Regions from separate parts of the Peribacillus sp. R9-11 genome, predicted to be linked through region 2. Evidence: riboswitches for the same ligand, from Rfam matches in the RefSeq annotation. Region 2 holds a riboswitch; each other region holds the start of a gene.

Region 1 (11,086 bases), 2.5 Mb from region 2:
GTTCTCTATCCATCATTGAGAACCTTTTTTGAAAGTTTGCAAAAAGACGGATCGATAACTTTCGGAAATTATCAGGATTTTTTCGTGCAGGAATCGAAAACGAACTTAGAGGCTCTATGGAACTCTGTTTATATATCAATTTTAAGTGTATTGGCTAGTGCCTTGATTGGTATTCCGCTTGCCATTATTTTTAACCGTTACGATTTTCCAGGCAGAAGCTTCTTTTCAACTGCAGCGATTTTGCCGATTGTTCTTCCATCATTAGTAGGGGTTATGGCCTTTATGTTTTTATATGGAGAATCAGGATTAATTCCAAATGCTATTAAGGATTTGTTTGGTCTTGATAAAGTTCCTTTTAAAATTGGCGGGGTTTCGGGAATCCTGATCGTGCATGCCTATACGATGTATGTATATTTTTATATGACCGTATCCGCTGCGATCAATAAAATTGATCCGTCTCTAGAAGAAGCTGCTTATAACTTAGGAGCGAATAAATTCAAGGTATTTTGGAAGGTGACATTTCCATTATTAACACCTGCCATCGTTGCCGCTTCTTTACTTGTATTCATGATTTCAATGGCTTCATTCAGTGCCCCGTTTTTATTAGCTGGTGGGTACCGAGTGTTGAGCTTGCAAATATATTTTTCGAAAATTAATGGTGATATGGAAATTGCTGCTACTCAATCTGTAATTCTTTCCATTGTTTCGATTTCATTTCTATTATTCATGCGTTGGTATCAGAATAGGAAAGATTACCGCATGGCTTCAAAAGGAATCGGGGCACACAGGAGTGAAGTGAAAAATCCGCTTATGAAGTGGGTGATGGTGGTAACGGGTATCATCGGCGTACTTATTCTGCTTTTACCGCACTTTACGATTCTATTGCTTTCACTTGTACCGGATGGAACCTGGACGTTTCAAACGTATCCAACAGTATTTAATGTGGAAAATTACCGGCTTTTGTTTGAAGACCCTAATATTTTTAAACCGTTACGAAATAGTTTACTAATGGCTGTTATTGCCACACTAGCAAATTTGGTGTTTGGGGTCATAGCGTCCTATGTTCTTGTCAAACGGAAATTCATTGGGAAAAGCTTTATTGATATTCTAGTCATGATTCCATGGGCCTTGCCTGCAACGGTTATTGGGATGAACTTGATATTTGCATTTAATGAACCTAGCGTTTTTTCTTTCGGTCAGATATTAGTAGGAACATTTTGGATTCTGCCCCTTGCCTATTTCGTTAGACATATTCCGCTTGTTGTCCGCTCAACTAACGCCGTTCTAGAGCAGCTTGATGACTCGATTGAGGAAGCAGCAAGAAACTTGGGGGCAAAGTGGTTTTATACCTTCAGAAAGGTCATTTTACCGATTATTATGCCTGGCGTTTTATCAGGGACATTATTAGCCTTTATCGAGTCTGTAGGAGAATTCCCAACCTCAGTCCTATTGTATACGATTTCTAACAGACCTATATCTATTGAAATTATGAATCAGCTTCGGATGTTCAATATGGGGCAGGCAGCTGCTTATGGGATGATTCAAATCACGCTGATTGTTATTGTTCTTTTTATTTCGAATAAGTTTTTTGGAATCAAAGCAGAAAAAGCCTTATAAATCGGGGGTAAAAAGATGAGTAAGCTGGATGAATTTATCAAAAATGAAGGTAGTGTTTTTCCAGGAAAAACATATGTAGAAGAGCTTCTAATGCCAGTTTTTAATGATCAAAGAGATTACTTATTTCATGTGATGTTCGATATTCATCGAGCACATGTGATCATGCTTTCAGAACAAAAGATTATTAAAGAAGAAGAAGCAAAAATTATGCTGGATGGGATTCGGAAAGTGGCTCAAACAGATCTCACCCTCCTGACCTATCAACCTCAATTCGAAGACTTATTTTTCATGATGGAGGCAAAGATTGGCGAAGAAATCGGTCATGAGCTTGCAGGAAAGATTCATATCGGTCGCAGTCGTAATGATATGGGAGTTGCAATGTATCGGCTTGTTTTGAGGGGCCATCTTCTTCAATTAATTGGCTATGCAGACCAATTGAGTGAGTCATTCTTGGTGCAAGCTGAAAAGCATATAGAAACCTATATTACGGGTTACACGCATACTCAGCCAGCTCAGCCGACTACATTGGGCCACTACTTTCTAGCCATTTATGATGTTCTTCAAAGAGATATTGGACGGTTATGGGCAGCCTATGAAACGGTGAACCTATCCCCTCTGGGAGCGGCCGCATTAACCACAACTGGTTTTCCAATCAGCCGGAATCGTACCGCTGAATTGCTTGGCTTTGAGGCGGTTGTTGAAAATTCCTATGACTCGATTGGCGGGGCCGATTATTTATTAGAAACTGCAACTGCAATTATGACGTGCATGGTCAATACTGGAAGATGGATTCAAGATTTTTTGCAGCATGTGACAAGGGAGTTTGGTACATTTTATGTGGCAGATCCTTATGTTCAAGTAAGCAGTATCATGCCGCAAAAAAGAAATCCAGTATCAATTGAACATTCCCGATCAATTGCCAGCAGTGCGTATGGTGATGCGCTTGCTGCAATGAATATGATCCACAATACTCCATTTGGTGATATCGTCGATACGGAAGATGATTTACAGCCGCATTTATATCGAGCATTTTCGAATGCAGGCCGTGTCATGAAACTAATGTATGCAGTCATATCAACCTTGAAAGTAAATGAAGAACATACAAAAAAAATGGCCGCAAAATCTAGTATCACGGTTACTGAATTAGCAGATACTCTATCAAGAGATTACGAGATATCATTTAGGAAAGCTCATTCCATAGCTAGTCATATTGCAAAACGGTCGATAAGTGAAGGGAAAGAGTTATATGACTGGGACACACAAGACATTAACAAGATTATTAATGAATTCGTTTCAGTGAATATAGGAGAAGACGAATGGAAAAAAATCATCTCTCCCGAATATTTTGTGGAGATTAGAAGCATTCAAGGTGGGCCTAGCCCGAAAGAAGTTTCGAGGATGATTGTGAATAGAAAACAAAAACTAGAACAACAGGTGCAGGAATATAAGGAAATTGTTAAGGATTTGAATGATAGAAGGAAAGCTTTAGTAGAATATTGAGGTTGCAGCTTTGGAAAGTCCCGTAAGCAGAACAAGTGGAAAAGTCAGCATAATGATTAAAGACCCGGGAGGAAGTTGCCTGGGTTTTTTTAGGTTCATTCCATTTTATTTAAATGTCATCTAACTATTTACAGGGCTAGGGATCTGATAAATAATGCTGTTGATAATTGAATATGTAGAACAAATGTTCTAAAATAAAAGAAAAGAACGAGAGTGAGGTGTATCGAATGGCTTTGTAAGAGAATAAAGTAAAATGACTAGAAAGCTTTAAAATGGAGGATTAGAACAGATGGATGAGAAAAATCGAGACATATTAGAAGCTGATCTCAGCGGTCAAAATTCCTGGGCTTCCTCTGAAACAATTCATAGTGACCTTCTTGCAACTAAGGAACTTGTCTTTAGTCCATGCAGGTTTGAGTTCTCAAAACCACTAATAGAAGCACAAAACGCTGAATATGGAGCCTATATATTCAAGTTGAATACCCTTTCCATTAGATTTCGTGTGGCTAAAATCACACCTACAAAGGTTGGACAATTTGTGACTTTGTGGGAGAGAATTGGGGATGGAGCGATTCAACCATATGACATATCAGATCCAGCTGATTTGTTTGTTATTAGTACTCGCAAAGGTAATAACTTTGGTCAGTTTGTATTTCCAAAAGCTGTTTTATGTGATCAGAATATAATATCTAATAAAGGTAAAGGTGGTAAACGAGCAATACGCGTTTACCCACCTTGGGACAAGCCTACTAGCCGTCAGGCACAAAAGACTCAGATATGGCAGCTGAAATATTTCATAGAGATACCTATAAATAAACCAATAGACTGTGCTCGTGTTCAGATGCTCTACAGTCCAGATCAGGCAAGTCAATTAGAAATATAATTATGATCTCTATGAATTTAGAAATATGGTACAAAAGAGTTGTTAGCATTTGATGAATTATTATCAGTATCGTTAAACATAGGCATGAATAAAAGAATCTTTTTATCATTTCCCGCCAGAAGACTCCCTCTTCAAGCGTGTGAAGGGCGAGAGCCCTACGATAAAGGGGAGATGAATGGCCGGTTGGCATAAGCCAAAGTAATCTTTTGACAAACATACGTTCGATGATTAATAATAACTATAAGGGGGTGAAACCAATGGTCGTAAACAAAGCTTATAAATTTCGAATCTATCCAACTAAAGAACAACTAGTTCTAATCAATAAAACGATCGGCTGCTCCCGTTTTGTCTATAACTTCTTTTTAGGCAAACAAAAGGAGAAAGATGCCTACTGGTATATCTGTGAAGAAATGAAGCAGAACGGCCAATTACCCTCTAATGAATGGAAAGGTTCTTTTCTGAATAAATACGCAACAATCAAAGAACTTCCAGCTTTAAAGAAAGAGTATTCTTTCCTGAAAGAAGTAGACAGTATTGCCTTACAGAAATCGGTGGAAAATTTAGCAGATTCCTATAGTCGATATTATAAAAAGCAAAACAAGTCACCACGCTTCAAATCGAAAAAGAATCCTATCCAGTCCTACACGACTAAACATACGAATGGAAATATCGGAATAATTGGAAACAAAATCAAATTACCAAAACTCGGTCTAGTTCGTTTTGCTAAAAGCCGCGAAGTCGAAGGGCGAATCATCAATGCCACAATCAGGCGGAACCCTTCGGGTAAATATTTCATTTCCGTTTTAGCGGAAACCAATGTACAAGTACTTCCTAAAACGAATCGTTCGTGCGGTGTAGATGTTGGTTTGAAGAATTTTGCTATTCTTTCAGATGGTACGATCTATCAAAACCCAAAATTCTTCCGGACGGTCGAAAAGAAATTGGCCAAAGCACAACGGATTCTTTCAAGGCGACAAGAAATAGCCTTGAATCAAAATAAACCATTGGCTGAAGCAAAAAACTATCAAAAACAAAAACGAAAAGTGGCTATTCTACACGAAAAAATTTCAAATGCCCGAATGGATTACTTACATAAAGTTTCTACCGAAATCATCAAAAACCACGATGTTATTGGAATGGAAGACTTGCAAGTGTCGAGTATGATGAAAAATCACAAACTAGCTAAAGCTATTAGTGAAGTATCTTGGTACCAATTCAAAAAAATGTTGGAATACAAAGCAAAATGGTATGCTAAACAAATCGTGACCGTATCTAAAACGTTTGCTTCTAGCCAATTGTGTTCTAGCTGCGGTTACCAAAATAAAGACGTTAAACATCTGAATCTTCGTGAATGGGATTGTCCTTTTTGTTCTACTCACCACGATCGAGATATTAACGCAGGACTCAATCTAATGAATGAAGCCATAAGGCTTCTAACCGTAGGAACTACGGGAGTAGCCTAATTAAAAATTGGCCGATAGGCTAATGTTCTTAGGAATCCCCCACTTCAATCAGACCGTAAGGTCGATAAGTGGTGGGTAGTTCAACGTATACTTACACGAATTCCTGGAGTTTTATTTTTCAGGGATTTTGATTTCTTGAATCTGAAAGAAGTGTACAGCTGACTGACCCGTAAATTACATCTTGTACCTTTCATCAGTATGATCTTTTGAAAAACATTTTATCTGCTGATTGCCAAGGCTCTTGCTGTCTTTCATTACTCATGTATTAAGAGAAAAATCAATGGAATTTTTCGTGCGAATTTTTTTGTTTTAGAGGGAGAAAAAGAAGTGTGTATCCTTTATGGGGTATGGGATACATAACATGATAAAGGCTCAGTCTTTTGACTGAGCCTTTCGATTATATAATTTACGGTGCACTTTTAATCCCCAAAAACCACAGTCAAAGAAGTACTTCATATATCTTTAAGAGATTTAGATTATTTTGCGGGATCTAACTGAACCGAGAGCTTTCTAAAAGCGAGACTTACAGTAATCATAACAAAGAAATTGACCGCCAAGGCAATGATTCCAACATTCAAATCTTTCGCTGCCTGTGGTAAGGATGGAAACATGGTACCTATGGTTGAATGACTAAGCGTAATGTAGGTTACGATGGCCAATCCGCAGATGATCCCGGCGATTGCTCCAAATTTGTTGATAGGATTAGTTTTTTTCAGGCTAAAGAGAAGAGACGGAAATAATTGTGTGATAAGACTGTATCCCATGAGAATTAATGCTGACATCGTTTCGCCGCCGTTTAAGGTAAAGTAGACTGCTATTAATGCAATAACAGGAACGAGGAACTTTGCTAATCTTACAACGTTCCGATCGGGTACTGTAGGTGCAAATTCCTTATAGACGTTTTTCGCGAGCAGTGTAGCCACACTCATTAAAAGCATGGATCCTGGTACTAATGCGGTCAGCATTCCAGCTCCGCCGATTATGCCTATAAACCATGGATCAAAGGTCTCGATAGAAAGGCGCAGCAATGAGAGGTCTGCATCTGCCCCAACGAGTCCAGGCACTTTCAATATAGCAGTAAATCCTACAAAAAAGACAAATAACAACATGAGCGTATATAACGGACTGATTATAGCATTTTTACGAAATACTTTCCCGCTACGCGCCGAATAGACAGCGCTGAAAACTTGGGGCCACATGTAAAAACCAAATACAAGCAATATTACCGTGGAGATAAACCATGAAACACTAAGCCCCTGTTCAGGAAGCTTTAGAAAACCAGGCTTGGCTGCATTTACGGCCTCAAACATCGGTTGAAAACCACCAAAGTAATGAATAGGAAGATAAATTCCTAAGAATCCTATAATCACGATCATCATGATATCTTTAATGACTGCTGTCCAAACTGAGCCGTGTATTCCAGAAATCATAACATAAATGGTAAGGCTGATTGCTCCCATCCAGACCGCGGTAGACATTGAAATTGCTCCATAAGATGCTTCTGAAACAATAATCCCTAATCCTTTAAGTTGCACGACAATCACTGGAATCATAGATACCACACCGACAAGTGCTGCCAGAATTCCTAAGCTTGGGCTCTTATACTTGCTTACAAAGAAATCAGATTGAGACATTAGACTATTTTCTTTGGCATATTTCCATATTTCCGGAAGAAGCCAATATGACAATACATAAGACAAAGTAATGTAAATAAGGACGTATAAAGCGGGTGCACCCTTACCATAAGCCCAGCCGCTGCCGCCAAGGAAGGAAAACGTCGTATAAATTTCTCCAGCCATCAATAGAAAGACGAATATAGCACCAAAACCACGGCCTCCAACCGTCCATTGTTCCAAATTCATGTCTTTTCCTTTTGAAGATCGAATACCTAAAAAGATTGATAAAAGTAAAAATCCTAAAATAATTAAGAGGGAAATATTCATTCCTGGTCACCTTCCCGATTTCTGGGGTCCAACTTATACATGATGCCCAAAATAACGGATGTAAGGACCACCCACATAGCCATCCAAAACATATTAAAAGGCATCCCTAATACATAAGGTTCTATTCTGTTAACAAACGGAAGAAATCCTAATATGCCTATAAAAGGAACTAGAGTAAGTATATATATAATCTTCATTAATCAAACCCCTCCATTCTAAGTGAAAAGTCATTCATATCGACTTACAGTACCTTACACTATTTTAATATAAAATTTACTGTGGCTGCAGTATATATTTTAGTAGCACTTCTCTGTGTTAGCAAAATAAATTGAAAAAAAGGAAGGGAGTGTCCCTTCCTTTTAATTCCTGCGACCATGAAAAATAGCTACTTTTTTTTCTGATAGTTATAGAGTACGAGTAGAAGAATGAACCAGATTGGCGTCATTAACAGTGAAAGTCGTGTAGCTTCAGCGAATAGCATAACGATTAGGATGAACAGAAATAATCCTAAAATAACGTAATTGATAAAGGGTGTAAAAGGAGCTTTGAATGTAGAATGGGCTCTCAAGTCCGGACGTTTTTTCGTATATTTGATATGTGAAATCAAGATGATGCTCCAAACCCAAATAAAACAGATGGCACTGATTGTAGTTACTATTGTAAAGGCCTGTTCAGGTATCATTTTGCTTAGCAATGCCCCTAGGGAGACGACGATTGCCGATGTAACCAAGGCATTACTTGGAACAGCATGTTTATTTAATTTTGCTAATTTTGCAGGAGCATCGTTATTATTGCTTAATGTATAAAGCATACGGCTTGTTGAAAATAAACCGCTGTTGCCGGCAGATGCAGCGGATGTCAGGACAACAAAATTGATAATCCCTGCAGCGATTGGAATGCCGATTAGTGTAAAGACTTCTACGAATGGACTGCTTGATGCATCCAGCCGTGTCCAAGGATTGACGCATAGAATGACGAGTATGGCACCTACATAGAAAAGTAAAATTCGGACCGGGATTTTATTGATGGCTGATGGTATATTTTTTTTCGGGTTAGCTGTTTCTGCTGCAGAAACACCAATTAATTCGACCCCTACAAAGGAGAAGACAACCAATTGTAAAGATAGCAGGAAGCCGGATACGCCGTTCGGAAACATGCCTCCGTGGCTCCAAAGGTTGGTGAGTGAAACGGTGCCAGTATTGGTTTTGAAGCCAATGACTAACAGGATGATGCCTACAATAATTAAGGCAACAATCGTGATGACTTTAATGAGCGCGAACCAGAATTCAAGTTCTCCAAACAATTTAACCGTCAATAGATTCAATCCTAACAGAATGACCAGGCATGCAAGAGCTGGTATCCATTGAGGGATATTGAACCAATATTGCATATAGACACCAACCGCGATGATATCGGCCATGGCTGTCATGATCCAACAGAACCAATAGGTCCATCCGGTCACGAATCCAGCCCACGGCCCGATATATTCGGTAGCGAATTCGGTGAATGACGTATAACCGGCGTTGGATAAAAGTAATTCCCCTAAAGCCCTCATAACAAAAAATAAGGCAATCCCTATAATAAGATAGGAAAAGATAATGGAGGGGCCTGCCAATTGGATGGCTTTACCGGATCCAAGAAATAAACCGGTACCAATTGTTCCTCCTATTGCAATTAATTGTACATGGCGATTTTTTAAATCTCTTTTCAATTCCTGTTTAGCCAATTTGAGCATCTCCCGTTGTTTATGATCTTAGTCGTGTGGAGCGTGATTCCACATTCCGTGTAGCTCGTTGTTTTCACCTCGCTTATGATATTGAATGGCAATATCTTGGATTTTGGACAATAAAAAAAGAGATTGGATACTACCAATCTCGTCAGGTTTAAGAATAACAATTCATCATTCGTTACTCTTCTGTCCTTTTGCCTGAGATTGTGAATCCTTCGGCGCTGTACTATGTACAGTCTCTCCAGAAGCTGCTCCTGCTATAGTGTGATCCATAGCATTCAACGCTTGCTAGTATGCGGTTGTAATAAATGTCCGTTTGTAGAAGAATTGAATCTTCCTTCGGTCATTTGTCATTATACTTAAATAACGTCAATATAATATTGGAATTCTATCATTGTTTATTCTATAGGTCAATATGGAAATTGGAAAGTTAGCGGTAATGTAGTTGCTGTATATCAACATTCTATAAAAGTAGTGATTGGAAAAGCCATAGTGACTGGAGCTGTTAGTTAACGGGTCCACTTTAAAATCAATACAAAAAACAACAACAAATTTTGTGGATATCGTTCCTCAGAAAAGTAGACTTCGTTTAAGCCTTAATTTTCCTTTTGGTGATATATATGAACCAAAAGGAAGCTGTAAGGGATGTTACAAACCCCTCGTGTCATTATTGGTATTTCACAATATTGTAGCTTTTCTAGGTGGTTTTTTTCTAAACAATTCATACCATAAAACTGGCATTTTAATCGCGATCGTTTTCCGAATAGTGTGATAATATTTAGGTAAAAAGGTGAAGGGAATTAGAGATGCTATGGCGATAAAGACAGTATCAATTGTTGGATTAGGAGCACTGGGCATTTTATATGGACATCATTTATCAAAGGAAATGCCGAAGAAGAATGTGAGGATTATTGCGGATACAGCTAGAATAAAGAGATATGTCCAGGATGGGGTTTATTGCAATGGTGAGCTTTGTGACTTTCATTATGTAACGCCTGAAGAAATATGCGAGCCTGCAGATTTGATGATTTTTACTGTTAAATTTAGTGGATTGGAAGATGCTATTGAAGCGGTGAAGAATCAAATTGGAAAACAGACGATTATTATTTCTGCTTTGAATGGGATCACAAGTGAAGCGATTATTGGTGAGGCGTATGGAAAGGATAAAGTCTTATATTGTGTTGCGCAAGGTATGGATGCTGTTAAAGAAGAAAATAAGTTGACATACGACCATATGGGCATACTCTGCCTTGGTGAACGGGAACCTGGATTGGTTTCAGAAAAGGTTCAGCAGGTGGCAGATTTTTTTGAAAAAATGAAGGTCCCATATGAGATAGATACGGATATGTATAAGCGGCAATGGGGGAAATTTATGCTGAATGTTGGTGTTAATCAAACTGTTGCTGTCTATAAAAGTAATTATGGTGAAATTCAACGAAAGGGTCATGCAAGAGAAATGATGATTTCTGCCATGAGAGAGGTTATCGTTCTGTCAGAGAAAGAAGGAATTCATTTAACGGAAAGAGATCTGGATTATTGGTTAAGTGTATTGGATACATTAAGCCCAGAAGGAAAGCCATCCATGGCTCAAGATATCGAAGCTCGACGTTACAGTGAGGTTGAGTTATTTGCAGGTACGGTATTAAAATTAGGTGAGAAATACGGAGTGCCTACACTTGTAAACAAAGAGTTATATGAACGAATTGAATTTCTCGAAAGTCAATATAATTTCAACTAAAGTTTGACTTTTTTCTATGATAACTCCCTCACCTTGCTCTAGAACAAGGCCATTTGAACTGAGCTCAGTCTTTAAAGACTGGGTTTCCTTTGGTTGTGTTAAATTCCCTACTTTATCTTATTAGGGTCATGTTATTTTATTGATTTCTTAAAATACTAATATATCTAATATCACTTTTAGTGATTGAATTTTTTTATACTGGTTAGTGTTTCC
Region 2 (11,086 bases):
ATGATTTAATTGAAGGCAGATCGCTAGAAATGATTTTTCAGGAGCTGCCTTACTTTGATAGAAATTTACCATTAATAGCCGCAAATGGTCAAAAGTACGGCAGGCTTGATTCAGAGTTACTTCATTACAGTCGTTTTTTGCTAGAGAAAATTGAAGAAAGAATGAATTCAATTTTGAAAATCATTCAGCCTCTTATGTTTTCATTGATTGGTCTGCTGATTGTTTCCATTTATTTAGCGGTCTTACTGCCAATGTTTTCTCTGCTCGAGGGGATATAGAATATTCTTAATAAATTCTGGAGGTGAATCTGCGCTGAAATAATTTTGGGAATAGGATAGGTGTGTGAAATTTCTAATCTATTTTCATTTATTTAGAAGCAGAATGATATGAAGAAAGTGTTGAATGAAAGAGGTTTTACATTAATTGAAATGCTTATTGTTTTACTCGTAATTTCCATTCTATTGATTATTACAATCCCAAATATAACAAAGCATCAATCGACGATTCACTCTAAAGGTTGTGAAGCGTTTGTTAAGATGGCTCAAGCACAGGTGCAAGCCTATGAAATAGATAATGGCAAACTTCCTGCTAGTATTGATGAAATGGAAAGTCAAGGGTATCTTAAACAAAAATCATGTCCGAATGGGGATGGTATTAGTCTGGATAACAAGGGAAAGGTTACGGTAATTGAATAGCAGCAAATTGATTGTGCGGCCTTCCTGTGGAGGTTATACCCTGTCAGAAACCCTCATCGTCCTCGTTATTTTTGTACTGCTAAGTGGCATCGGTCTAAATTTATATCCAAGCTTTATTAAAGGAATGGAAAATAAGATTTTCATTTCTCAATTGAAAGAGGACATTTTCTATGCGCAGCAGTATGCCATCAGCCATGAAAGTCTGATTTACCTTCATATGGATAATACGAATAGGATTTACACGGTAACATCCTATAAGGAGGGGGTTGTGCTTGAGAGAAGCATACCAAAGGATATACAGTTCTTAAGTGGAACATTAGGACTTACGTTTCATTTTAATCAGTATGGAAATGCTTCAAAAGCAGGGACGATGATGATTGATACGACAAAAGGGAAGTACAAGTTAATCCTTAATATCGGTAAAGGGAGGTTTAGGATTGAGAAACAGTAGAGGTTACGTCTACTTAGAAATGATAGCCGCTTTTTCGATTTGTATAGTCTTGGTCATTTCGATTCTGCCGATACTTGAGGAGATAATGACCAATCGGAAAAATGTTGTCTTAAGGACAGAAGCCCACTATTTGTTATATGAAAGATTGACTGCCTTCATGGATGGGGAGGTAAATGCTGTCGACCAGGAAATCCATTATCAGAAAAGATTGTATGAACTAACATGGAAGGAACAGAAGGATTTCCCAGGTATGATTGAAGGATGTGTACGATATGAAAATGAAGTGGGTAAATCAGAATCCATTTGTGATGCTGCGAAAAAATGATGGCTTTACAATAATTGAAATGCTTTTTTCTTTAATGATATTAATGACCACCTCTATTTTCATCTTACAACTTTTTTCAATTATTCACACACAGTTGGAATCAAAAGACAAATTGCATCCTAAAGAGTGGGAGATCTTTACGATGCAAATGCAACAGGAGGTCAGGGGTGCTAAAAGTCAGGATGTAATAGAAAATAAATTATATTTACTTTCAGGTGACCAGTTATCTTTTATTGAACAATATGAAGATAAGCTCCGCAGGCGAGTGAATGGAAAAGGTCATGAGGTCATCCTGCAGAACATTTCAAAATTTAAGGTTGAGAAGGATGGTAACGTCATTGTGTTAAATATAACGGATAAAGCAGGGAATACTGTTATTCGCAGGTTTCATCCTTTCTTTAAAAGTGAGACGAAAGTTGATGAATAATCAAAAAGGGGTCGTTTTCCCGATGGTCATGATTGTAGCGAGTGTTTTTATCATGTTCACGATATTAATGATCGATCAATTTGTCATCGATAAAAAATTTTATAAAGAAGTGGAAGAAACGCTTGTGGCCGATCATTTAGTGCATCTAGCCGTTAATGAGGTAACAGCTGGATGGGGTGAAGATATACCGAAGAACCTTCAGGGGGATATCTCATATCCCAATGGTGATGTCCATTATATATTAACGAAACAAGATGCCCGTTATGCCTTTATTGAATTTGCTTCCTCGACTAAAGATAACCGAGTTGGTAGAATCATTATTCAATATGACAAAGAGTTAGGTAGAGTTGTAGAATGGATAGAAAAACAGTCCGTATAACACGTATGAAGGCAACCTGATGGTGCGGATTCAGGAAGGATGAAAACGTTTTTGGCTGACTGTGAATGGGGTATCGAACGGAATGATTAGACTAATGTCAGGCTTCCCCTAAATGGAAGTGGAGAACTTACCATCGATACAACAAGCAGGCCCAAATAGTAACCATCTCGGGTAAACTAGAAAGAATAAAAGAAGCATAAGCAGGGCATACTTTATTTAGGGTGATATTGTATGTCTACTAACGCTTATATCAAATATCTTACACAGCAGCTTGTCGAATATTTTAATTTGACCAAGAAAGAACGGAAAGAAAAACGTCGTCATCGGAACGAGGATAAAAATACTGGTGTGTCCCACTGGTTTGGTATTGTCCCTTTCGCTTTGTCGATGTTTGTAAGAAAAAAAATCAAAAAAAGAAAACAGATGTCCTAAGCTTTTGGACATCTGTTTTTTTTTGTTTAGTCAGGAAAAACCTAGCTAGGCGGTTGTAGTAGAGAAATCATTTCTGAAAAAATAGATCCATTTATCCTAACGCTCTATCTGATAAGTAAAATAAACCGCCATTGATGATTGATATTAGGATATTTGGCTCATATTGGGCCTGTAATGCCTGTTTTTCAGTGAAATAACTTTCGCTTTTTTCATCCATATCCTTATAAAAATGCTCCAATAAATTTAAGTCATTCTGCCAGCGCTCCATGGCTTCTTCCGCCCAAGAATGGTCATCGTTCTCGAAGCTGGTTCGGATATATGTATCAAGTCTTGCTAACCCACTCTTTGGCATGATTAATGGTGAGAGGGTGAAGGAGTAATCCGGTATCTTTGGGGTGACTTTAACCGGTAAAACACGATTGTGAAATCCTTCCATGATCTCCCCGGAGATTAAATTCAATCCAACAGACATAAAGGTATCTTTTTTTCGATCACATTGATAAGATATTTTAACATTTAGTGTAAGCCAGGGGAACAATGGATTATGGCGACCATTTGAGGGGAGTGTATCCTCGAAAAGTCTAGTATATCCAGCCAGCCTTTTTGTTGATTCGATAATTTGATGGAGACGGGGCGAACCAAAGTGAATTCGTTCTCCTTTCATATTGGGTGGAGCCTGATCAGGATTAGTAATGAAAGTAATCTGGGCTGGGTTTGGAATCCCGCCCGTTTTTTCAAGATAATGCCAATAAAAGGGACGGTTCATTAACTCTTTATCCATTTCAATCGTCAGTTGAACAGTGATATGGGATGGGGCATTCTCTAGTACTTCACAATCATTAGCTTCAAAGAAAGTTATTAAAAAATCATGAATTTCCTGTTGCTGCATGAATCTCACCTTCCTTCATAGTTTGAGCGAATTGAATCATCGATGAAAAATTATCCATCTTGATTTTCATTTCACCCTCAGTTCGGGACTCGCCGACCACGTCAATTAAATATTCTTCGATGTTGGTAATATCCAGCTTCGTTAAAATATCATCCAATTCACCAATTACTTTTTCAAACAAATGGATTTTTTCATATAATAATTTCAAAATATGTTCTTCAACTGTATTTTTCGTTGCAAAGTTATATATCATGACATCTTCTTCCTGGCCAAGTCGGTGAATCCGTCCAATTCTTTGTTCAAGTCTCATTGGATTCCATGGCAGGTCAAAATTAATCAAGTGGTGGCAAAATTGAAGGTTTATTCCTTCCCCACCGGCTTCGGTAGCAATTAAAACTTGAATCTGCTTTTGGAATAATTCTCTCATCCAGTCTTTTTTTCCACGCTTAAAGCCGCCGCGGAAGGGAACTGAGGAAATTCCATTCTGTTGTAAATACCATTGTAAATATAGCTGAGTGGCTCTGTATTCGGTAAAGATAATCACTTTGTCATCAATTTTCTTGATGAGTTCTAAAGCTTTTTCAGCCTTGGAGTTTTGTTCTGTTTCATTTACCTTCTCAAACAGCTCATCTAGCTTTGCTAAAAAGTCAGGGGAAGGCTGTTCATATTTGGCTTTCATGTTTTTCAATGTATAAAAAACGGCTTCTCTGCTGCTGCATGCTTCTCTTTGGAGGGTGAGTGCTGAAAAAGAACTTCCCTTCGATCCATCTGAAATAGGCTTAAATTTGGAAACAGCGTCGTACAAGGCTTGTTCAGTTGGAGAAAATTCAATGATGATTGTTTCCACCTGCCTTTTTGTCCATTCAATTCCAGTATCAGCCCGTCGGTTCCGAATCATAACAGTGTTGACGAGTTCCTTTAGGTGCTCATCCTCAATAACATTTCGGCCTTTGCCTTTATATTTCTCAGAAAAGAGTGTTGCATTTCCCAAGTGTCCCGGTTTCAATAACGAAACAAGATGGAAAATTTCTTCGACTTTATTTTGAATTGGCGTAGCTGTCAGCAATAAACAAAATTTCTTTTTCAGATTTTGGACAAATTCATAGTTCTTCGTTTTATTATTTTTAAGTTTATGAGCCTCATCAATAATGATAAAGTCATATTGCTGATTAAAAATGATATCTCGATGGGGAGCTCGTTTCGCTGTATCAATGGATGATATAACAACATCGCATGATTCCCACACATAGCTTTTTCTTTGAACAACAGCCGGAATATGAAACTTGGTATTCAATTCAAAAGCCCATTGACTTACAAGTGAAGCGGGGACAAGAATTAATACTTTTTTAACAAGACCACGGATCATATATTCTTTTAGAATCAAGCCAGCTTCGATTGTTTTCCCGAGACCTACTTCATCAGCTAAAATGGCTTTTCCATTCATCTTTTCAACTACCTGCTTTGCCGCTTCCAATTGGTGGGGAAGCGGGGTGAGCTGTGGAAGATGCTTGGGTGCCTGTAAACCTTCAAAATCAGGAATAATGAGGTTTTCTTCCATTTGAACAGCCAATTTATAAAGCTCCCAATTACCCCATGGACCGTCATTTTCCATCTTTTGTAGAAACTCGTCATTCCAATCAGAACTGAAGGATATATTAATTTTCATTGAAACTACTCCTTCTAAAATCATAATTTTCTTATTTAAGGTTGAAACCCGAACATTTTATATGTGAAGTAAGAAAAATATTTCTCTGTAAAAGATATTGCAGAGAAAAGTTTCTTAAGGTAGGATGTAAGTATATTTAGAAAATTCCAATTTCCCAAAACGCTTAAAAGATGAATGTAGTTCATGTTTTTCATAGTATGGGCAACCGCCTCTTACTTTATCCCAGATTAACAGACTAGAGATCATTCATTAAGTTCTGAAGTTTTAAGGAGAGTTGGTAGAGAAAGCATTTTGTAAATGCACAGAGGTTTTACTAACTATCAGTAGGATTAATTACTTTCCTAATTGGTGGAGACACATTTATATGCGGGTGAAGATAAGGGGAGAGACTACGAATGTAGCGCCGAAGGAGCAAACTTAGCAGTGAATCTCTCAGGCAAAAGAACTCTTATTGGACGCAACTCTGGAGAGCGCCGCTCGTTGCAGGACGGCCACCAAAGGGGAAAACCTATTATATAGGTAAACTTTCAGGTTTCAGGACAGAGAAAAAGCTCTTTAGGGCTTTCTCTGTCCTTTTTTGTGCCCTTTTTTCCACATTATGAATCAGGCTGAGAAGTATAAGAAGATCTGACAAAATGGAAAGAAGCTTTTAGAAAAGTGAGCAAAGTAAATCTAAAAAATCTAAGGGGGGTCATTTTTTGACCAATTTAAAAAGAACACCACTATTTGAGGTTTATCGTGAATACGGAGGAAAAACGATCGATTTTGGCGGCTGGGAACTTCCTGTCCAATTTTCGGGTATCAAGGACGAACATGAAGCAGTTCGTACAAAAGCTGGCTTATTTGATGTTTCCCATATGGGTGAGGTTGATGTGAAGGGCCCAGGGAGTCTTGCCTTTTTACAAAAAATGATGACCAATGATGTATCAAAGCTAAAACAGGGCGGAGCAATTTATACGGCTATGTGTTATGAAAACGGCGGTACTGTTGACGATCTTATCATTTATAAAAAGGCAGAAGACGACTATCTGCTCGTGGTCAATGCCGCCAATACAGAAAAAGATTTTAACTGGCTACAAGCTAATTGTTCAGAGGATGTCCAACTTTCGGATGTATCAAGCGATTATACACAGTTGGCACTGCAGGGACCTTTGGCAGAGAAAATATTACAAAAACTATCTAATGATACACTTTTGAGTGAAATTGGCTTTTTTAAATTCAAGGAAAATGTCCTGATAAATGGGCTTTCCACGATGGTTTCACGTACAGGATATACGGGTGAAGATGGTTTTGAAATATATAGCAACAGTGAAAATGGCCCGGCCCTTTGGAGAGCTATTCTAGATGCAGGAAAAGAAGAAGGGATACAGCCGATAGGTTTAGGGGCACGTGACACACTCCGCTTTGAAGCTAAACTTCCGCTTTATGGACAGGAGCTTTCACCGGATATTACCCCAATTGAAGCCGGGATTGGTTTTGCGGTTAAAGTGGATAAGGAAGCCGACTTTTTCGGGAAAGCCGTTCTTACTGAACAAAAGGAAAAAGGGGCACAACGTAAGCTTGTCGGAATTGAAATGATTGACCGCGGCATTCCTCGTCATGGCTATAAGGTATACAGTGGGGATAAAGTCATTGGTGAAGTTACGACTGGCACTCAATCACCAACATTGAAGAAAAATGTAGGATTGGTACTTATCGATAAAGACTTTTCGGTGATGAATTCTGAAGTCGAAGTGGAAATTCGTTCAAAACGATTGAAAGCTGTTATTATACAAACACCTTTTTATAAAAAACCACGTAAATAGAGAGGAATGGTCATTAAGATGAAACATCGTTACTTACCCATGACAGAGCAGGATAAACAACAAATGCTGGAGGTAATAGGGGTCCCTTCTGTTGAGAACCTTTTCAACGATATTCCTGAAAGTGTCCGCTTTCAAGGCGAATATGACATTAAACCAGCTAAATCAGAGCCAGCCTTAATGAAAGAATTATCAAAACTTGCTTCTAAGAATGCTGATCTTAAAAACTATGCTTCCTTTCTTGGTGCGGGCGTGTATGACCATTATTCACCGGTCATCGTTGATCATGTTCTTTCCCGCTCGGAGTTTTATACAGCCTACACCCCTTATCAGCCAGAAATTTCACAGGGGGAGCTTCAGGCCATTTTTGAATATCAAACGATGATTTGTGAAATGACAGGCATGGATGTAGCCAACTCCTCCATGTATGACGGAGGGACGGCATTAGCGGAAGCAGCGATGCTTGCATCCGGTCATACACGACGTAAGAAAATTCTAATTTCAGCGGCAGTACATCCTGAATCAAGAGAAGTCGTTAAGACGTATGCGAAAGGTCAGCGAGTGGAAGTCATTGAAATTCCATTTAAAGATGGTGTGACAGATCTAGCTGCCTTAAAGGAATTGGCGAAAGACGATATTGCGGGAGTCATTGTGCAATATCCAAACTTCTTTGGACGTATTGAACCGTTGAAAGAAATGGAAGAAATCATTCATGATGTGAAATCCATGTTTATCGTTTCGAGTAACCCGCTTGCACTAGGTGCATTGACCCCTCCAGGTGCCCTTGGTGCTGATATCGTAACAGGCGATGCTCAGCCATTCGGTATTCCAGCAGCTTTTGGCGGACCGCATTGCGGATACTTTGCGGTCACGAACAAACTTGTTCGTAAAGTGCCAGGCCGTCTCGTCGGGCAAACAGTGGATGAAGATGGTAAACGGGGATTTGTGCTGACGCTTCAAGCTCGTGAGCAACACATTCGTCGTGACAAGGCCACATCCAATATTTGTTCCAATCAGGCGTTAAATGCTTTGGCAGCTTCTGTTGCGATGACCGCACTTGGGAAAAAGGGTGTCAAAGAAATGGCAGTGAATAATATTCAAAAAGCCTATTATGCGAAAAAAGCTATAAAGGAAAAAGGAATAGAAGTGGTGTTTGAGGGACCATCGTTTAATGAATTTGTCATTAAACTGCCGGCATCTTACCAAGAAATTAATCAAAGTCTTTTTGAAAAAGAAATTATCGGCGGCTTCGACTTAGGGACTGTTTATCCACAGCTGAAAGACCATATGCTTGTGGCTGTAACAGAACTTAGAACAAAAGAAGAAATTGATGCACTTGCGCAGGAATTGGGGGATCAACATGAATAATCAAGATCAATCACTCATTTTTGAAATCAGTACGTCCGGTCGAATAGGGTACAGTCTACCGGAAATGGATGTTGAAGAAATTTCACTTGAAGAGATTTTTCCTGCCGAATACATCCGTCAAGAAGAGGCTGAGCTTCCAGAAGTATCGGAATTAGATATCATGCGTCATTATACAGCTCTTTCCAAACGGAATCACGGGGTGGATTCGGGCTTTTATCCACTCGGTTCTTGTACGATGAAGTATAACCCGAAGATAAATGAAAATGTGGCGCGTTTTAACGGTTTCGCCCATATCCATCCATATCAAGATCCGGCGACTGTACAGGGAGCCTTGGAACTATTATTTGACTTGCAAGAACATTTAACAGAAATCACAGGGATGGATCAAGTGACCTTACAGCCAGCAGCAGGTGCACATGGTGAATGGACAGGATTAATGATGATTCGTGCCTTCCATGAAGCAAACGGCGATACAGCACGGACGAAAGTGATAGTTCCTGATTCGGCACACGGTACGAATCCAGCTTCCGCCACTGTTGCGGGGCTCGAAACGATTACGGTAAAATCAGATGAAAATGGCTTAGTTGACCTTGAAGATTTAAAGCGCGTGGTAGGTTCGGATACAGCGGCTTTAATGCTGACGAATCCCAATACATTAGGATTGTTTGAAGAGAATATTTTGGAAATGGCAAAACTTGTCCACGATGCTGGTGGGAAGCTTTATTATGACGGAGCCAATCTTAATGCAGTCCTATCTAAAGCCCGTCCAGGTGATATGGGCTTTGATGTGGTCCATTTAAATCTCCATAAAACATTTACAGGTCCACATGGTGGCGGTGGCCCGGGATCTGGTCCTGTCGGAGTAAAATCGGATTTGATTCCCTACTTGCCTAAACCACTCGTGGTCAAACGAGATGAGCAATTTATGCTGGATTATGATCGCCCGCAATCCATCGGAAGAGTTAAACCTTATTACGGAAACTTCGGAATAAATGTGAGGGCTTATACGTACATTCGTTCTATGGGTCCTGATGGTCTTAGGGCTGTCACGGAGAATGCGGTCATCAATGCGAATTATATGATGCGTAGGTTGGAACCATATTTTGATTTACCATATAATCGCCATTGTAAGCATGAGTTTGTGCTTAGTGGCCGCCGGCAAAAGAAGTTGGGCGTCCGAACACTCGATATTGCCAAAAGATTACTAGACTTCGGCTATCATCCACCTACTATTTACTTCCCGTTGAACGTGGAAGAAGGAATGATGATAGAACCGACTGAAACGGAGTCAAAGGAAACTCTCGACGCGTTCATTGATGCGATGATTCAGATAGCTAAGGAAGCGGAAGAAACTCCGGAGATCGTACAGGAAGCGCCACATACAACAGTTATTAAAAGGCTGGATGAAACGCTTGCTGCAAGAAAACCAGTCCTCCGTTATCAAGCTTAATAGCCTAAATAAAAATCCCCGCCATCTGAGCGGGGATTTTTATTCATTATATGTATAGAGAATGACCAGCTGGAAATGAATATACAATAAGACATAATAAGCTTTAAGACGGCATTTCATTTCAATTTTTAGTATGATAGCTTTTTAATTAAAAAGAGCCCATGCGGAGATGGGTTCTTATTTCTTTGCTTTAATTTTACCGGTCCACATTTTGAAACCGCCTTTTAGGTGAAACAGTTCTTTGTAGCCTTTTTTGTATAGCATGGCTGCAGCTCTTCCGCTGATGATTTCGCTTTGAGCGTACAAGTATACAGGCTTGTCCGGCCTAATTTCGACCAGGCGTGTTTTCATTTGAGTCATAGGGATGTTTCTTGCGCCTAAGATATGACCATTATCAAATTCATTTGGTTCCCGCACATCGATTAGTTGTACTTTTCTGTAGTTAGCAATAAATTCATCCTGTGTTAACGTTTTAACGATTTTACGCTGGCGGTACCAATTAAAAAGTGAATACGCAATAACCACTCCTATGATGATGAGCAGTGTATATAATAATTCCAAACATAAAAACTCCCTTCTACCTAACGAATACAGACAATCTTTATTATATAATTGCTTTAACTAATAATCAAAAAATATTTTCGTAAAATTCTTTATCGACTTAATGGTACTTTCTTTTTTAGAGTGTTAAAGTCTGTTAAACTACTAAATGTGAGTTTTTTTATGACGGAATTACTGACTTACTTTTAAACAGTCTACATGAAATGAGGGGTAAGGATGACAAAAGAAAAATGGGGATTTATAGATTCTGGATATTGTTCACCGGCTTTTAATATGGCGATGGACGAAGCTCTTTTAAACTGGCAGAGTAAAGGGGAAATACCACCGATTATCCGCTTTTACGGTTGGGACCCAGCTACATTGTCGATTGGTTATTTTCAAAAGGCAGAATCTGAAATTGATATAGAAGAAGTTAAAAGGCAGGGCCTCGGTTTTGTTCGCAGACCAACAGGAGGACGTGCTGTACTGCACGAACATGAATTGACTTATAGCGTAATTGTCCCAGAATCCTATCCGGGAATGCCTACTACTGTTACTGAGGCATATCGAGTTATTTCTGAAGGAATATTAATGGGGTTCAGGAATCTTGGATTGGATGCTTATTTTGCTGTACCTCGAACCGATCAGGAGAAAGCGGCTTT
Region 3 (11,086 bases), 840 kb from region 2:
CATGCATAATTTGCAGCGCATCGCCGGTAATTTGATAACCACCTTCATCAAGATAATCAAATATTTTACTCAAGCTTTCGCTTCGGTTCCATAGTAATTCTCCGTTATATCGGATACACGCAAATAACCCAGCCGGAACGATCCGTTGGTACTGTTTTGGTATTTTTTCTTTACTTTTTGCCACAACGAAAATGACTGATGGTTCTTCAAAACGTTTAGTTCTAAGATCCGCTTCCTGGATGAGAATGCCTAGTCTGTTACTGGCCAGAATCGGTGTCTTCTCAGCAAGCATATTTTCTAGCCTTATAACACCATAACAGAGTTCCAAATTATTATTGATTTTTTCATTCAATGTAATTAACTTCCTGCGTCCTAATTCACGAAACATAACCGTTTGAAGTTCCGTTTCTCTTGCTACGTGATCCAAATATACAATTTTTTCCTGGATATTTTCCTCCAAGTCAGTTAATTCGTTCAGCTTTGAAACAAGATCTGCGTGCTTTGCTTTAAGAATGTCCAAAGACTTACTAAAATTGCGTTCATTGAAATAATCCTTTATTTCGTCCGTACTCATTCCAAGTTGTCGTAATTCTTTGATGGTTCCTAAAACCTCGTACTGGAAAATAGAATAGTAGCGGTATCCCGAATGTGAATCGATATATTGCGGCTTGAATAAGTTAATCCGATCATAATGGCGCAAAGTCTCCGTAGTCATCCCTCGTAACTTTGCCATCTCACCAATTGTTAATTTTTCTTTCAGTATAATCGCCCCCTTAAAAAAAATAATACAGGTGTTGACCTTTGTGTTACAACAACCTTTATAATCAAAATACACAATAATTTAAATCTTCTGAGTATTCTTTATAAATGTGAGGGAGCTGATTATGAAACGGAAGAAACTTGCTAGAACACTTACTTTGTCACAGGTTGTTTTTTTAGGGATTGCTTGGAATAACCCCATGGTATTTTTTAATACCTATGGAATAGCTACCGTAACCTCACATGGTGTAATTACGGGTGCGTACATTATTGCATTTCTAGCGATACTGTTTACAGCGCTCAGCTACGGAAAGATGGCAAAAGCATATCCTATCTCAGGTTCAGCTTATACATTTACTCAAAAGTCTATTAATTCTGAAGTTGGGTTTCTTGTAGGTTGGACAATTATGCTTGATTATATTATAACACCTATGGTGACGTGTTTGATGTCCACTGTCTTTTTAAGTGCAGTGTTTCCAGGGATTCCACATTATGTGTGGATTATTCTTTTAACTACTATCATAGTTGTACCAAGCATACTAGGGGTAAAGACATCAGCACCCGCAAGTAAAATTTTCGTTATTGCTCAAATCATTTTCGTTTGTTTTTTCTGGATATTAACCGTCAAAAATTTATTAGATGGAGTTGGGACAGGAACTCTTTTCTCGAGTAAACCATTATTCAATTCAGAGGTTCCCTTGTCAGTAATCTTAGCAGGCTCTTCAATTCTTTGTTTTAGTTTCCTTGGTTTTGACTCACTTACTACCTTGTCAGAGGAAACAATCAATCCTGAAAAAACCATCCCAAGAGCTATTATCATAATGTTGCTATTAATAGGGGTTTTGTATATTGGCTCTTCCTACTTAGCACAATTGGTCTATCCGGGTTTTTCATTTGAAAACACTGATTCAGCAGCCATGGAAATCGCTATACTTGTTGGAGGAAACGTATTTAAATCATTATTTATTACTGCGGTAATTATTGGTAACTTTTCTTCAGGAGTTGCTTCAATTACAAGCGCATCACGTGTGTTATATGCAATGGGCCGGGATTCAGTATTGCCTGAAAATCTATTTGGTTATATTCATCCCAAATTTAAAACACCGTCACACGGAATTATCGTGATAGGAATAATTTCTTTACTAGGCGTCGTGTTAACTCTGGAGCAAGTCATCAAGTTTATCAATTTTGGAGGGCTCATTGCTTTTACATCTGTTAATCTATCTGTCATCGCCCATTATTTTATAAAAAATCAGAAACGATCTTTTAACGATTGCATAAGGTATTTATTTTTACCGTTCATTGGCGCAGTATTTACTATGTGGTTATGGTCACATTTAGAAATAGAGGCATTGATTCTTGGAGGCATTTGGGTGATATGTGGCTTAGCATATCTTCTTTATATGACAAATTTTTTCCGCAAGCCTCTTCCTGAGTTTCATTTTGATGAGGAGATCATTCCTCAAGAGGTAGAAGATATGAATGAAAAAATTCTTTCCCAAAAGGTAGAAGACTTTTAATCCGTTTTTTACACTGAAGTAAGTATATGTAACTAAAGGAGGTGTGAATATTTTGAAAATAAGGAAAAATGAAAGCGTTACCTATTTTTAAAGCGGGATTGTTAAAGTAAGAATAACGAACAGGAGGTTTTTTCAAATTGTTGAAGCTGAAAAAGTTTATAAACGGTGAGTGGATGGATTCTTTGAGTAAACAAACGAGTAATGTTGTTAACCCCGCAAACGGCAAGATCATTGCGGAGGCTCCCAACGGAAATGCAGAAGATGCCAGGATGGCCATTGATGCGGCACGAACCGCATTTGATTCCGGGATTTGGTCGGACTTACCGGCTTCGGAACGGGCTTCCTATTTATTTAAAATAGCAGAGAAAATTGAAGAACATGCTTCTGAGCTTAGCCAACTTGAAACAGCCAATACCGGAAAACCTCTAAAAGAGGCAGAGTTTGACATTGCGGATGCAGCGGATTGTTTTCGTTATTATGCCGGCTTAGTCACTAAACCGGACGGCCAAACGTATCCTGTTTCCGGTCCTGTACAGGCCATGGTTGTTCGAGAGCCGGTAGGGGTATGTGGACTGATCGCTCCGTGGAATTTCCCTTTACTGACTGGAGCTTGGAAAATAGCCCCTGCCCTTGCTGCAGGAAATACGATTGTATTTAAAACATCCGAGGTCACTCCGATTACGACTACTAAATTATTTGAGATTATCGAAGAGGTTGGCATACCAGATGGCGTTGCAAATCTAGTTATGGGTGGTGGTGCAACAGTAGGAAATGAACTAGCGGAAAGCGATAAAGTTGATATGGTTTCGTTCACTGGCAGTACATCGACAGGCAGAAGCATCATGAAAGCAGCAGCTGGAAATATTAAAAACATTGCACTCGAATTAGGCGGCAAGTCACCTAACATCGTTTTTGCCGACGCAGACTTTGAGACGGCCGTGGATTATGCTTTATATGGAATTTTTGTAAACGCCGGCCAAATTTGTAATGCAGGATCGCGTTTGCTGCTGGAAGAGAGCATTCACGACAAGTTTATCGATAGACTGATAGAGAAAGCGAAAAAAATCCGGGTCGGCCCTGGTAATCAACCGTCTACACAAATGGGTGCCCTTGTCAGTGAAGCGCATATGAATAAGGTACTCCAATATATTCAACTTGGCATAGAAGAAGGGGCGACATTAGCCTGCGGCGGCAAGCGTATCACAAGCAATGGACTTGAAATGGGCTATTTTGTTGAGCCGACGATATTTGTTGATACCAAACCGGACATGAGAATTGTTCAGGAAGAAATATTCGGGCCAGTACTTACCGTGCAAAAATTTAAAGATGAAGCGGAAGCCATCCAACTTGCCAATGATACTCCATACGGCCTCGCAGCAGGTGTATTTTCACAAGACGGCGCGAAGGCTTTAAGAGTGACTAAGAAAATAAGAGCAGGAATTACGTGGATTAATGCTTATAATCTAGCCTACAATGAAGCACCGTGGGGAGGCTACAAACAGAGCGGAATTGGCCGTGGATTAGGAACTTTTGGTTTAGATGAGTTTAGTGAGGTAAAACAAATTAACATTAATTTAGAAGTGGAGCCAACCAAGTGGTTTGATCATTAAAAATGGATAAGTAGATATAAAAGAGTAAAAGAGTAAAAGAGTAAAAGAGTAAAAGAGAGTGAGTCACTGTACTATTACACTGTTTGAAAAATTGAAAGGGGACATTAATGATGATCTGGGATTTTAATTTCAATCTTCCTACTTCTATAGAGTTTGGGAACGGAAAAGTTAAAAATATTGGGAAAAGAGCAAAAGAGCTAGGAGGAAAAAAGGCACTTCTAATTACCGATAAAGGACTGGCGCAAACTGGAATTTTACAAAAGGTTACCGATTCGTTAGACCAAGAAGGTGTCAATTATATTGTTTTTGATGAAATTACTCCTAATCCAAAAGATGTAGATTGCCATAGAGCCTATCAACAATTTAAAGACGAGGAAATAGATCTTTTGATAGGTCTTGGCGGCGGAAGTTCGATGGATACAGCAAAAGCAATTGGTACACTTTTAACCCATGGAGGAGAGCTTAGAGATCGTTACGGTTTTAATTTACTAGAGAGAGAAATCACTCCACTTATTTGTATTCCTACTACTTCAGGTACTGGAAGTGAGGTTACAACAGGTTCTGTCATTACAGATACAGTTACAAAACAGAAAGAGGCTATACTTGACATTAGACTGGCTCCCAAACTAGCAATTTTGGATCCTGAATTAACTCTAACTCTGCCTAAATCTATTACTGCTGCTACCGGAATGGATGCACTTACACACGCTATAGAGGCTTATACCAGCAATATTGCTGAACCGATTTCAAATGCTCTCAGTCTTTATGCAATTGAATTAATTGCTAAGTACCTTCCGTTAGCTGTAGAAAATGGGAACAACTTAGAAGCAAGGAAAAATATGCTTGTAGCCAGTTTAATTGCAGGTATGGCATTTAATCACGCGGATCTTGGTGCTGTACATGCTATGGCTGAACCACTTGGAGGTCTTTATGATACTCCACATGGGGTAGCGAATTCCATCTTTCTTCCACATGTGTTTGAATTTAATATTCCTTCAAACCCTGAAAAGCATTCAATTGTAGCTGAAAAGCTTGGAGCAAATAAAGAAGGTAAAACAATAGAGGAAACTGCCTATGAAGGTGTTGTATTGTTAAAAGAGCTTGCACGTAAAATTGGCATTCCTGATTTCCGAGATTTAAATAATATCAATCCTGAAGATTTCCCATTCCTTGCTGAAGGAGCATCCGTTCATTTGTGTACACAGACTAATTCACGAAAAGTGACACCTGCAGATTATTTGGAATTATTTCAAAAGACTTATGAGGCGAAAAACACAACATTAATTTAAAAATTTAACTAGATTAATGTTGATCTAGAATTTTTGAATCGGCGGTCGGCTTAATGGGAGTTTTAATTGGGCGGCCGCCATGGTTTACAGAAAACATGCGTATGCCCACTTGCTGCGGGTACATAATTAGCTATTTATGGATATGAGATTGCTATAAAGTAAGAATAACGAACTGGAGGTTTTTCTAATTGCATAAGTTGAAAATGTTTATAAACGGTGAGTGGATGGATTCTTTAAGTAAACAGAAGAAAAATATTGTAAATCCGGCAAACGGCAAGATCATTGCAGAGGCTCCTAACGGAAATGCAGAAGATGCCCGGATGGCCATTGATGCGGCACGAACCGCATTTGATTCCGGGATTTGGTCGGACTTACCGGCTTCGGAACGGGCTTCCTATTTATTTAAAATAGCAGAGAAAATTGAAGAACATGTATCTGAGCTTAGCCAACTTGAAACAGCCAATACCGGAAAACCTCTTAAAGAGTCAGAGTTTGACATTGCTGACGCAGCGGATTGTTTTCGTTATTATGCCGGCTTAGTCACTAAACCTGACGGCCAAACGTATCCTGTTTCTGGTCCTGTACAGGCTATGGTTGTTTGAGAGCCGGTAGGGGTATGTGGACTGATCGCTCCGTGGAATTTCCCTTTACTGACGGGAGCTTGGAAAATAGCCCCTGCCCTTGCTGCAGGAAATACGGTCGTGTTTAAACCAGCCGGGATAACTCCGGTTACCACCACTAATTTGTTCGAGATTATCAAAGAAGTTGGCATACCAGATGGTGTTGCAAACCTAGTTATGGGTGGTGGGGGAACAGTAGGAAATGAACTAGCGGAAAGCGATAAAGTTGATATGGTTTCGTTTACTGGCAGCACGTCAACAGGAAGAAACGTCATGCAAAAAGCAGCTGGAAATATTAAAAACATTGCACTCGAATTAGGCGGCAAGTCACCTAACATCGTTTTTGCCGACGCAGACTTTGATACGGCCGTGGATTATGCTTTATATGGAATTTTTGTCAACGCCGGCCAAGTTTGTAATGCAGGATCGCGTTTGCTGCTTGAAGAGAGCATTCACGACAAGTTTATCGATAGACTGATAGAGAAAGCGAAAAAGATCCGGGTCGGCCCTGGTGATCAACCATCTACAGAAATGGGTGCCCTTGTCAGTGAAGCACATATGAATGAGGTACTCCAATATATTCAACATGGCATAGAAGAAGGGGCTACATTAGCCTGCGGCGGCAAGCGTATCACAAGCAATGGACTTGAAAAGGGCTATTTTGTTGAGCCGACAATATTTGTTGATACCAAACCGGACATGAGAATTGTTCAGGAAGAAATATTTGGGCCAGTACTGACTGTACAAAAGTTTAAAGATGAAGCGGAAGCCATCCAGCTTGCCAATGATACTCCATACGGCCTCGCAGCAGGTGTATTTTCCCAAGACGGTGCGAAGGCATTAAGAGTGATTAAGAAAATAAGAGCCGGAATTACATGGATTAATGCCTACAATCTAGCCTACAATGAAGCACCGTGGGGAGGCTACAAGCAGAGCGGGATTGGTCGGGGGTTAGGAACTTATGGTTTAGATGAGTTTAGTGAGGTAAAACAAATCAATATTAATTTAGAAGTGGAGCCAACCAAGTGGTTTGATCATTAAAAATGGAGAAGTAGAGATAAAAGAGAGTGAGTAATGCTTACATCAAAGAAATTTTTGACTAATAATAGAGGATGCACTTTTTTGAATTCACCAATATTTTAAAAATTGACTACACAATTCCGTTTTGCCTAGTTTTATAGGTTGGCATAAAGCTTGCATATATATTAACGAGAACGTAATACAAGTGGGAGGCAAAGTACATGTCGAATAATGAAAAACAACATCTTAATTTACCTTTTACCGGAATCTGTACTTTCGGGAAATATCCCGTATGTCCGGATCTAGACCAGCTAGATGCAGATGTAGCTGTCATTGGAGTTCCAAATGATATGGGAACACAATGGAAGTCAGGCGCAAGAATGGGTCCAAGAGGAATTCGTGAAGGCTCTACATTATATAGTTTCGGGTTAGATGGAGCCTATGATATTGAAAATGATATCATGTATCTTGGCCCGAAATGGAAAGTTGTTGATTGCGGCGATGTAGACATAGTACATGGGGATATGATGCAATCCCATGATAATACGGAAGAAGCCATTCGAAAAATCGTTTCAAAAGGTGCAATGCCGGTTGTTTTAGGTGGAGATCATTCCATTACAATTCCAGTAGGAAAGGGCTTGGGTGAACTCGGGCCATTTCATGTGATCCAGATTGATGCGCATTTAGACTGGGCAGATCACCGTTCAGGAATGCGGGTTGGACATGGAAGCTGCATCCGCCGCTTATCTGAAATGAATCATGTTCAAAAGATTTTCCAATTGGGCATTCGTGGAATCAGCAGCAGTAAAAAAGAAGATGTCGATGCTGCCAGAGAATACGGAAGTGTCATCTTGTCTCCCCGCCAAATGAGAAAGATGGGATTTGAACAGGTTTTGGAACTTATTCCAGCAGGTGAAAAATATTATATTACCATGGACATTGATGGCCTCGACCCATCGATCGCCCCTGCGACAGGCACACCTTCTCCTGGAGGCCTGCTTTATGATGAAGTCAACGAATTACTCCATGGAATTGCAAAAAGAGGAGAAGTAATCGGTTTTGATATGGTAGAAGTTGCTACTCCTTACGATCATACGGGAATAACTGGACAAGTGGCAGCGCGCCTCTCATTAGACTTGCTTAGTTATGTTTTAAAAGAAAAAGAGAGAAACCAGGATGCAATCAGCGATCATCAAGAGCAGAACTTCATAAAGAAGCATTAGTCTGTTAAATTTGAAAGCGTTTGCTGATATAAAGTGATTTTCCTCCGTTTTATCTTTTCTTAGTTTCCTGAATATGTATAAAAATAGAGGCGAAATCATAAAAAACACTTATGTAAATAATTATCTATTTAGAATATTTAGAGTATTTCAAAAAACGTATAGCTGTTGACGATTGTGGGAGAGTGCAATGTAGACAGCCACCGAAGGAGCAAGTTCCAAAAAAAAACCTTGGAACAAATCTCTCAGGTATAAGAACCACAATGGGACGCAACTCTGGAGAGCGCGTTTATAAAACGCCACCAAAGAGGAAGACTCTTTTTAGCATAGAGTTAAACTCTCAGTTAAAAGGACAGAGAAGGGAATGTTGCCAACGTTATCACTTTAAATGTTTTTGTTCTGGTTTGAATTGTACACCAAAACAAGGGAAGTTAAGTGACTAAAACTATTAAGCACATTAAAGATAACTTCGGTATTGAATTGGAGGTTTTTCTTTATGATTTCCAATAATAATGATTACGTAAACAGAGGATGCTTTTATCTAGAAAGCATCCTCTGTAGTGTATATTTGAAAGGTATAAGTAGTTTGTAAAAGTACACTATTATGAACGGTGTTTATCGACTGTAAAAAGCAATCTACTCCTATTCAATTCACAATTCACTTGGGGTACTAGGGGCATATAATTTATGAACTGTCAGAAACCTCTTCTCTATATTTAAAATTCTGAAAATAAAGTTTTTTCAGATATTAATTGAAATTTCCATTAGAACCATTTATTATACAACTGTTAATGCAATTTTATATCAGCGGATGATAATTGTGGGAGAGACTAAACGCATTGTTTAGCACCGAAGGGGCAATTCCCAAAAAAATTGGGTATCAATCTCTCAGGTAAAAGGACCACAATAGGACGCGTCTCTGGAGAGAGCCATGAGCCACCAAAGGAGTTAAACTCTCAGGTAAAAGGACAGAGGAATGATAGGAGAACACCTATCTTTCCTCTGCCCTTTTTATGCTGGGGAAAGATAGAACAAACGAAAAAAGGAGGATTGTGCTATGAAATTTATTAAAGAATGAGTCTTTCTTTTCAATTTTCCTGACTACAACTTTTACCTTAGAGAGTATCTGCAATTGGTTGAACGCAATACCTTTATCTTTTCAAAAGCTTGGTAGATTATTTCGAGGTTTGCACCAGAACCAGAATATTTATCAGCAACATATTGAGTGTATTATTATATTAAAATTGTAAGCGTTTTCTTTGTTGGATTGAATAATAATATGTCAAAATTTTATCGGAATATTATTATTCAATTATCTGGAAATTAGGGAGTGGGAAATCATATGCAGGAACAAAAGTTGGAGAGAGGCCTAAAAAACAGACATGTACAACTCATCGCTATTGGTGGGGCAATCGGAACGGGATTATTTCTTGGGGCAGGAAAATCTATTCATTTAGCAGGACCATCAATTTTATTTGCTTACTTGATAACAGGCGTCATTTGTTTTTTAATCATGCGCGCTCTTGGAGAACTACTCTTATCTAATTTGAACTATCATTCTTTTGTTGACTTTGTAAGAGACTATTTAGGTAATATGGCAGCATTTGTTACTGGCTGGACCTACTGGTTTTGCTGGATTTCAATTGCAATGGCCGACTTAACAGCAGTTGGTCTTTATACCCAGTATTGGTTTCCCTCCGTACCACAGTGGATGCCAGGTTTAATTGCGCTTGTCATTTTGCTATTTATGAATCTAGCAACCGTAAAACTTTTTGGCGAAATGGAATTCTGGTTCGCATTAATTAAAGTTATCGCTATTCTAGCACTAATTGTTATCGGTATTTTCATGATTATTAAAGGCTTTTCCACAGATTCAGGCGCAGCCAGTTTCACGAATCTATGGAGCCACGAAGGTATGTTCCCAAATGGAATAAATGGATTTATCCTCTCATTCCAGATGGTAGTGTTTGCGTTTGTTGGTATTGAACTTGTAGGACTTACAGCAGGTGAAACAGAAGATCCAGAGAAAGTTATCCCAAAAGCAATCAATAATATTCCTATTCGGATTATAATTTTCTACATTGGCGCACTTATTGTCATTATGAGTGTTTATCCGTGGAACGCAATCATCCCATCGGAAAGCCCATTCGTCCAAGTATTCGTGGCTGTTGGTATCGCTGCAGCTGCTGGTATCGTCAATTTTGTCGTCCTAACATCGGCTGCTTCGGCATGTAACAGCGCAATCTTCAGTACAAGCCGGATGATATACTCACTTGCCAAAGATAAAAATGCACCTGTGCCATTTGCAAAACTTAATGCCCGTAAAGTACCTTCCAATGCATTGGCCTTTTCAACTGTCGTCATTCTAACTTCCGTTGTGTTGAACTATTTAATGCCAGAAGGAGTATTTACGTTAATTACAAGTATTTCTACAGTATGTTTCATCTTTATTTGGGGAATTACTGTCATCAGTCATTTGAAATACCGCAAAACAAGGCCAGATCTAGCGAAAATGAACAAATTTAAATTACCACTTTATCCAGTTTCTAATTACTTGATCCTTACTTTCCTAGCGTTCGTACTTGTTGTGCTTGCACTTTCGGAAGATACTCGTGTTGCCTTGTTCGTAACCCCTGTTTGGTTTATTTCGCTGATTGCGATTTATAAGATGCAGAAAACGAAGGCAAATCATGCTGATCAGTCGAATCAGGGAGAGGTAGCGGAAAATTAAGAGGCAACGGACAAAAGTCAGTGACCTACTATTAACTTTACCAAAATAGTCAACTTGCAAAAAAACGATGATAAAAGCAGCCGTGAGTAATCTGGACGACCATAATGTGACATTCATAAAGTAAGAATTTTCAAAAAAATAATGTTAACGCTTACAAGAAAATCTTGACATTCTTATTTCCACCAATTATTCTAAATATAATAAAAATTCAATATGAGCGAATGACGGTTGTGGGAGAGTGCAATGCGACACGCCACCGAAGGAGCAAGTTCCAAAAAGACCCTTGGAACAAATCTCTCAGGTAGATGGAACCACAA

What was found. Region 2 has a riboswitch for glycine ahead of gcvT (glycine cleavage system aminomethyltransferase GcvT). Riboswitches for the same ligand answer to the same signal wherever they lie in the genome.
Region 1: it holds a riboswitch for glycine, as region 2 does, so the genes downstream of both, RE409_RS03035 (amino acid permease) here and gcvT (glycine cleavage system aminomethyltransferase GcvT) in region 2, are expected to answer to the same signal.
Region 3: it holds a riboswitch for glycine, as region 2 does, so the genes downstream of both, RE409_RS14735 (amino acid permease) here and gcvT (glycine cleavage system aminomethyltransferase GcvT) in region 2, are expected to answer to the same signal.

The regions. Positions count from the first base shown of each region.
Region 1 is NZ_CP133763.1:629,381-640,466, forward strand. It holds gene RE409_RS03005 (ABC transporter permease) at 1-1,617, shown strand, start outside; gene argH (argininosuccinate lyase) at 1,633-3,117, shown strand; gene RE409_RS03015 (MepB family protein) at 3,407-4,000, shown strand; gene tnpB (IS200/IS605 family element RNA-guided endonuclease TnpB) at 4,258-5,463, shown strand; gene RE409_RS03025 (sodium:solute symporter family protein) at 5,940-7,406, opposite strand; gene RE409_RS03030 (DUF3311 domain-containing protein) at 7,403-7,603, opposite strand; gene RE409_RS03035 (amino acid permease) at 7,792-9,132, opposite strand; glycine riboswitch at 9,312-9,390, opposite strand; gene RE409_RS03040 (ketopantoate reductase family protein) at 9,947-10,873, shown strand.
Region 2 is NZ_CP133763.1:3,870,402-3,881,487, reverse strand. It holds gene comGB (competence type IV pilus assembly protein ComGB) at 1-278, shown strand, start outside; gene comGC (competence type IV pilus major pilin ComGC) at 387-695, shown strand; gene comGD (competence type IV pilus minor pilin ComGD) at 709-1,146, shown strand; gene RE409_RS18810 (hypothetical protein) at 1,133-1,471, shown strand; gene comGF (competence type IV pilus minor pilin ComGF) at 1,419-1,898, shown strand; gene comGG (competence type IV pilus minor pilin ComGG) at 1,891-2,277, shown strand; gene RE409_RS18795 (YqzE family protein) at 2,509-2,709, shown strand; gene RE409_RS18790 (YqhG family protein) at 2,801-3,598, opposite strand; gene RE409_RS18785 (DEAD/DEAH box helicase) at 3,576-5,264, opposite strand; glycine riboswitch at 5,635-5,722, shown strand; gene gcvT (glycine cleavage system aminomethyltransferase GcvT) at 5,963-7,069, shown strand; gene gcvPA (aminomethyl-transferring glycine dehydrogenase subunit GcvPA) at 7,088-8,434, shown strand; gene gcvPB (aminomethyl-transferring glycine dehydrogenase subunit GcvPB) at 8,427-9,884, shown strand; gene RE409_RS18765 (rhodanese-like domain-containing protein) at 10,062-10,445, opposite strand; gene RE409_RS18760 (lipoate--protein ligase family protein) at 10,662-11,086, shown strand, end outside.
Region 3 is NZ_CP133763.1:3,030,643-3,041,728, reverse strand. It holds gene RE409_RS14765 (MerR family transcriptional regulator) at 1-733, opposite strand, end outside; gene RE409_RS14760 (APC family permease) at 885-2,279, shown strand; gene RE409_RS14755 (aldehyde dehydrogenase family protein) at 2,417-3,889, shown strand; gene RE409_RS14750 (iron-containing alcohol dehydrogenase) at 3,997-5,178, shown strand; partial or broken gene RE409_RS14745 (aldehyde dehydrogenase family protein) at 5,367-6,839, shown strand; gene speB (agmatinase) at 7,040-8,041, shown strand; glycine riboswitch at 8,207-8,309, shown strand; glycine riboswitch at 8,850-8,952, shown strand; gene RE409_RS14735 (amino acid permease) at 9,381-10,769, shown strand.